One region of the Mameliella sp. LZ-28 genome, then DNA from elsewhere that is predicted to be linked to it. Evidence: riboswitches for the same ligand, from Rfam matches in the RefSeq annotation. Region 1 holds a riboswitch; each other region holds the start of a gene.
What was found. Region 1 has a riboswitch for thiamine pyrophosphate ahead of thiD (bifunctional hydroxymethylpyrimidine kinase/phosphomethylpyrimidine kinase). Riboswitches for the same ligand answer to the same signal wherever they lie in the genome.
Positions count from the first base shown of each region.

Region 2: it holds a riboswitch for thiamine pyrophosphate, as region 1 does, so the genes downstream of both, thiM (hydroxyethylthiazole kinase) here and thiD (bifunctional hydroxymethylpyrimidine kinase/phosphomethylpyrimidine kinase) in region 1, are expected to answer to the same signal.
Region 3: it holds a riboswitch for thiamine pyrophosphate, as region 1 does, so the genes downstream of both, G9Q80_RS06320 (YkoF family thiamine/hydroxymethylpyrimidine-binding protein) here and thiD (bifunctional hydroxymethylpyrimidine kinase/phosphomethylpyrimidine kinase) in region 1, are expected to answer to the same signal.

Region 1 covers NZ_JAANYX010000032.1:511,563-513,818, forward strand. Annotated here, with positions in the region: gene G9Q80_RS17745 (FAD-dependent oxidoreductase) at 1-288, opposite strand, end outside; partial or broken gene thiD (bifunctional hydroxymethylpyrimidine kinase/phosphomethylpyrimidine kinase) at 288-976, opposite strand; TPP riboswitch at 1,021-1,124, opposite strand; gene G9Q80_RS17755 (AMP-binding protein) at 1,318-2,256, shown strand, end outside.
Region 2 covers NZ_JAANYX010000011.1:545,899-548,154, reverse strand. Annotated here, with positions in the region: gene thiE (thiamine phosphate synthase) at 1-260, opposite strand, end outside; gene thiM (hydroxyethylthiazole kinase) at 257-1,045, opposite strand; TPP riboswitch at 1,101-1,195, opposite strand; gene G9Q80_RS09275 (hypothetical protein) at 1,392-1,916, shown strand; gene G9Q80_RS09270 (hypothetical protein) at 2,160-2,256, shown strand, end outside.
Region 3 covers NZ_JAANYX010000010.1:35,068-37,323, reverse strand. Annotated here, with positions in the region: gene G9Q80_RS06325 (IS630 family transposase) at 1-1,006, shown strand, start outside; TPP riboswitch at 1,152-1,263, shown strand; gene G9Q80_RS06320 (YkoF family thiamine/hydroxymethylpyrimidine-binding protein) at 1,254-1,862, shown strand; gene G9Q80_RS06315 (ECF transporter S component) at 1,915-2,256, shown strand, end outside.

The DNA of each region.
Region 1 (2,256 bases):
CAGGTCGGGCAAGTCACGCCGCCCCGCCACGACCAGCGTGCCGCGTTGCTGGACAGTGGTGCGTTGTTGCCACCAGACAATCGCCTGTTGGCCCAGCCTCAGCACTGGCTCTTCGGCGTTTTCATATTCGCACCAGGGCGCCAACATGCCCCCCGCCCACCAGGAACAGTGGTGCGGCCCGGGCGGCCCGGCAGGATCAAAGACCTGCACATCGGCACCGCGCGCGGCCAGTTCGCTGGCAACGGAAAGCCCCGCCACACCGGCGCCGATGACCGAGAACACCGGCATCATTCCCAGACCGCGTGAAAATGGAGCAGTGAGCCATGCCCGGAGCCGACCTGCAGCCAGTCCGCTGCCGCAATCGCCTGTTGCACGAAGCTGTGCGCCGTTTCGGCCGCCAGTTCGAGCGGCAGCCCAAGCGCAAGCCCGGTGGCAATGGCCGACGAAAGCGTGCAGCCGGTGCCGTAGGTGTTGCGCGTCCTGTGGCGGGGTGCGGTGAATGTCGTCAGCACCTCGCCGTCCGCGATCAGGGCGTATTCGCACTCATCGCCTTCGGCGTGACCGCCCTTCATCAGATCGGCCTGCGCGCCCATGGCGTAGAGCGCCTTGCCTTGTTCGGTCATCTCCCCGCGTGAGCGCGCCACCGGGCCGTCCAGCAGCGCCGCCGCCTCGGGCAGGCCGGGGGTGAGGGCGGTGGCGTGCGGCATCAACTTCTGCCGCAATGCGCCCACCGCATCGGGCGCCAACTGGGCATCGCCCGGACGTCCAGATTCGACAGCACCGCCTCGATCTGCGCCTCGATCACGTCGAGCGGTATTGAATGAACCGCGGTGACGGCACGGGTGTTCTGGGCGGTGACCGCGGTGATGGCACTGGCGCCGTAGACGCCAAGCGCCGACATGGACTTGAGATCGACCTGTATGCCCGCGCCTCCGCCACTGTCGGATCCGGCGATGGTCAATGCGATATGCGCCAACGGCTGCTCCTTCAGACAAAAGGGCACCGCGCATGGAAAACGTCTGTAGACATTAGACCGTTCCCTACGCCGGTATTGCCCGGATCAGGTTCGATGGGTTAGCGCATTCACGCTTCTCAGCCTCTTGGAGGCACCCCAACGGTAAGACTTTGGGTAACAACCCCGCCACGCCAAGTCAAACACGGGAAGAGTCCGGCGTGCCCTGTTCGCGTCTGACGAAAACGCGGGGTGTTATCTGCCTGTTTCGTCGAGGGCCGTGGTGGGCTACCACTCCATGACCTTGACGAGGATGTTCCATGACGGAAATAGGCCACGGCACTGCTGCGACCGGGTCCGGAACCATGAGCACTGCGCTGTTTCGCTGGCCACCGGAGGCCCGTTTGCATGTGCATGGGCAGCAGGTCGGAGAGGGCGAGGGTTCGGACAGGGCCGGGGCGCAGGATCTTGTTGCCCTGCGCGCAGCCATCCGCACCGGGCGCGCGTTTTCTGTTGGACCAGGCGGGGTCAGCCGCCTTTCCAAAGAACGCGCGGGGTATTTCCACAGCCGCTCTGGCGGAACGACCGGAGCGGCGAAGACCATCCGGCGCAGCCATGCCTCCTGGATTGCCAGTTTCGAGGTCAACCGCAACCACCTGAGCCTTGGCAGCGAGGATCGCTACGCCGTCCTGGGGGTCCCGGCCCATTCCCTTGCGCTCTATGCCCTGGTCGAAGGGGCGCATCTTGGCGCCGACCTGCATTCCTTCGCTGGTCTGAGGCCGCGCCAACAGGCGCAGGGCGTGAAGGCGGCACAGGCGACAATCCTCTACGCCACGCCAACCCAGTTGCGCCTTCTGTGCGAAACAGGGGCCGTGCTGCCGAGCCTGCGCCATGTGCTTTGTGGTGGCGGGCGGCTGACGCCCGAATTGCGGCTGCGGATCGCCGCATTGTGTCCCAAGGCAGTCCTGCGTGAGTTCTATGGCGCCGCCGAGACCAGTTTCATCGCTTGGGGCGATGGCAGTGGCCCGGAGGGCAGCGTTGGCCGAGCCTACCCGGGTGTCGAGATAAGGATCGACGCCAAGGAGGGGGCCATAGGCGAGATCTGGGTGCGCAGCCCTTACCTTTTTGATGGCTATGCCGAAGGTGACAGCGCAGAAACACGCGAAAGGGATGGTTTCGTCACGGTCGGTGAATTGGGGCAGCTCGACAAGGAGGGCCATCTGACTGTCGCCGGGCGCCGCAACCGGATGGTCACCATCGCCGACCAGAACGTCTTTCCCGAGGATATCGAGGCCTTTCTGCTA
Region 2 (2,256 bases), on a different contig from region 1:
TCTCCGTCACCCTGGCCGACGTGCAGACCCGCCGCGCCGATGGCGATGGCCAGGTCGACCCGATCGTTCACGATCAGCTTGGTCCCGAAGGGGGACAGCGCGGTCATCAGCGCCCGCGCGAGCCGGGCCAGATCCGCGTCCGGTGTCACCTTGTCACGCAGTTGAACCCATTCGGCGCCTCCCTGTGCGGCGGCAACCGCCTGGACGATGACCGGTGCGGGTGCGGTGGCATCCGTGATGAAACAGAGCGGCGGGATCATGCCAGCGTGATCCGGGCGCCGCGCGCCAGGTCCTCTGGCGTCATCGTGTACAGCGCATCAATGAAGGCCACCTGGAATGTCCCCGGTCCCCGGACGCCTTCGGCGGCCTGTTCGCCGGCAAGACCGAAAAAGGCCAGCGCGGCAACGGTCGCCTCAAAGGGATCCTGCCCGACGGTGAAGGCGCCGACGATGCCGGTCAGGGAACAGCCCAGGGCTGTCACCCGGGGCATCAGGGCGTGGCCATTGGCGACCTCAGCATTGCGCGTGCCATCGGTGACGAAATCCACGGGGCCGGTCACGGCGACCACGCCGCCCGTCCGCCGTGCCAGGGCGCTTGCAGCCTCCTGCGCCTGGGAAACCGCGTCGGCGCTGTCGGCGCCCTTGCCGCTTGCGTCGGCGCCGGCCAGCGCCATGATCTCTGACGCATTGCCCCGGATCACGGTCGGGGCGAGGTCCAATAGCCGTGCGCCGATGTCCCGGCGATAACCCGTGGCGCCGACCGCCACCGGATCGAGTATCCAGGGCGTTCCCTGCGCCTGAGCGGCCCCGGCGCTCTCCAGCATGGCGTCGGCCCAGGCCGGTGAGAGCGTCCCGATATTGATCGTCAATGCCTGCGCCAGGCCTGCGAACTCGGCCGCTTCCTCGCGCGCGTGGACCATCGCGGGCGAAGCCCCGGCCGCGAGCATGACGTTGGCCATGATGTTCATGGCGACGTAATTCGTGATGTTCTGAACAAGTGGCGCCGTCCGGCGCATGTGATCCAGGTGCTGTCCCGTATCGTCCATCGTGATCTCCTTTCGCCCGGCGGCATGAGAGATCACGAGACGTCGACCGGAATCCGGTCTGCCCTGTGCGCCTCCCTCCGCCGGCATTATCCGGTTCAGGTTCGAAGGGTACGTCTCAGCCCGGTTTCCCGAGCGCCCCTGTCGCTAACGGCGCGAAGGTCGCATCAGACGGCGCCAGCGTCAATCAGCTTCGCCGGCTTCGCATCGCGAAATCCGGACGTTTGGGTCGCGGGATGGCGGGAATTGGCCTGTCGAAGGGGGCAATCCTTGCAAGACCCTGTTTATACTGGCCTTTTGCATCCCCTTGTGTATAGGCTGGATGCAGAACACTTCCAGAAGGCCGGGTATGCCTGATCGCGACGACCTGAATGCCAAGTCGATATACGATGATCTGTTGCATCGGGCGCAGGGGGTGATCCGCACCAGGGATTTCGACGGATACCAGGGGGTCTTCGACCTTCCGTTTCGGCTTGTGAACCTCGATGCGGCGCATGTCTTTTCCACGCCGGACGATCTGCGGATGATCTTCGAGACCATCCAGCACCGGATCTTCTGCCTCAATCTCAGCTCTTACTTCGCGGTCTGCCTCGACGCGCAGCGCATCGACGAGACGACGATTGTCGCCACCCATGAAACCCGGATGATCACCGATAACCTCTTGGTCGGCGATCCGGTGCCCTCGGTGGCCGTCCTGAAACATGTCCGGGGGCAATGGTTGCTGACGGAGGTCTGGAACTTTCGCCCGGACCGCTTCGGGACCAGTTTCCTGCGGGTCGAGCAAGAGACGCGGCCAGCGGCGCAATGGATCGCGATGCAGGCCCGCGTCTATGGCGCGCTCGGCGGTCGGACAGGCGTTTCGGCGGTTCGCTGACTGCCCGTGTGGCGCCGCGGATCGGTGCCGGTCGGCAGCCCGCTCCAGCGGCCGAGGGCTGGGACGGCAGCGATCCGGTCCGTGAAGGCTGGCCGGGAACAGGAGCTCGGGGAAGGAGCCTGGAGGACGCTGGCCGTCGATCCGCAGGATCCGCGCCAATGCAATCGTCACCCGCAGACGGCCCCGGCAAGCACCTGACCGGGACAGCTGTCGGGATTTCCAGATGCCCGCAAGGAGGCCTTTATGGCTGGCCAGGTCATACCCGACTACCATGAGATCACGCGTGTGCTGACGGACCGTTCCATGCGTCAGGCGCTGGAGTTTTCGGTGCTCCGCAGGG
Region 3 (2,256 bases), on a different contig from region 1:
CAAGCTCGCGTGGCGAGCGGGCATCGTGCTCGCGACGGCGGAGGGCGAGGGGACTGTCGAGATCATGCGGCGGACGGGCATGTCGAAGCCGACGGTCTGGCGCTGGCAGGAGCGGTATCTTGACGAAGGCGTGCTAGGGCTCAAGCGGGACAAGACGCGGCCTTCCCGCGTGCCGCCCCTGCCGAGGGCGGTCCGACTGAAAGTGATCGCGAAGACCGTGCAAGAAACGCCACCCAATGCCACGCACTGGAGCCGCGCGACGATGGCCGAGGCGGTCGGCATATCGCCTTCGAGCGTCGGCCGCATCTGGGCGGATGCCGGACTGAAGCCGCATGTCGTGAGGGGCTTCAAGGTCTCGAACGACCCGCTGTTCGAGGAGAAGGTGACCGAGATTGTGGGGCTTTATCTCGATCCGCCGGAAAGGGCCGTCGTTCTGTGCGTTGACGAGAAGTCTCAGATCCAGGCGCTCGACCGGACCCAGCCCGGGCTGCCCCTCAAGAAGGGACGCGCGGCCACCATGACCCACGACTACAAGCGCCACGGCACCACCACGCTCTTCGCCGCGCTGGACGTGAAGTCGGGCCTCGTGATCGGCGACTGCATGCCACGCCACCGCGCCAAGGAGTTCCTGACATTCCTGCGCCGCATCGACCGCGCCGTCCAAAAGCCGCGCGACATCCACATCGTCCTCGACAACTATGCCACCCACAAGACGCCCGAGGTGCAGGCCTGGCTCGAGAAACATCCCCGCTTCAAGCTGCATTTCACGCCCACCAGCGCGTCCTGGATGAACCTCGTGGAACGCTTCTTCGCCGACATCACCACAAAGCGCATCCGCCGCGGGAGTTATGACAGCGTCGATGACCTCGAAGAAGCGATCTACGACTACCTGCTGCAGCACAACGCCAAACCGAAGCCCTTCGTCTGGAGCAAAAGCGCTGAAGACATCATCGCCCGCGAACGCCGTGCGCTTGACGCACTCGATGAAATCAGGGGAAACCGGTAGCAAATGTCAGACTCGGAACACTAGATAAACCTGTTTTCTCGCTTGCCAGTGCCGGGTCTCACTTCCGAGCCACTTCAAGCTTTGCATGCTTTTTCCTCGGCACGTCAGTTGCCCCTTGCCAAATCCGTCAGAGATTTTACGATCAAGGCGTCAACAGGGGCGCTCCATCATGCTGGGGCTGAGATGACGGATGCAAGTCCGCTGACCCTTTAGCTGATCTGGGTAATGCCAGCGGAGCGAGGTGAAGATGTTTTCAGGCGCACAAGTGTCGCTTTATCCGATGTCTGATGATTTCGTCAGCATCATCCTAGATGCAATCAAACAGCTTGATCCATGGCGCGACCAATTGCGGATCGAAACGGATGACGTGTCCACGTTGATCGTCGGCCCTCCCGAGATCCTGTTTCCAGCGATGCGCGATCTGTTCGTGGCTGCGGCGCGCTCTGGGGTGCATTGCACCATGCACGCGACAGTCTCGCGCGGCTGTCCGGGCGAGCCAGATGACCCGATCTGCACGCCCGTTGACAGCCTGACGCCTGACGCCGAACTGCCCGCCCGGATCGAGGCGGCACGGCAAGCCGTCGCCGTAGCGCCGCAAACCGGGCAGATCGTGGCCGCCCAATTTTCGCTCTATCCGCTCGGACTGGGCCACCATATGGACGAGGTCTACGGCTGCATCGACTTCCTGAAATCATCGGGAACCTTCGAGCGGTCAAAGAACTTCTGCACCAAATTGCGTGGCGATGCCGGGCCGGTTTTTGCGACACTCTCGCAGGCGTTTACCAACTTTGGTGCGCAGGCAGGCCATGTCGCGCTTGATGTGACGCTTTCGGCCAACAGCCCAAGCAGAATCTGACGTTGCGGCGCAAACTGCGCCCTTTTCCCAAACCTGAAAAATGGAGACTGCCATGCCCGAGAATTCGGTCTGGACCCTGCGTGAAACTCTGATCGTTGCCGTTCTGGGCGCTGTATTTGGTGTGCTTTATCTCGGCTGGGTGCAGGTCTGGTTGATCCTGCAAGCGATCTTTGGCCCAGTGACGATGGATGCCGTGATGGGCTTTTGGTTCATAAATTCGATCATCGCGGCGGCCATCATCCGCAAGCCCGGCGTGGCACTTGTCTCCAACATTCTTGCGGCAGCGGTGCAGATCATGTTGGGCAGTCCAGCAGGTTTGTTGCTTTTGCTCACAGGTTTCGTGCAGGGGATGGGCGCCGAACTGGTCTTTGCCACCAATCGCTATCGCCGCTGG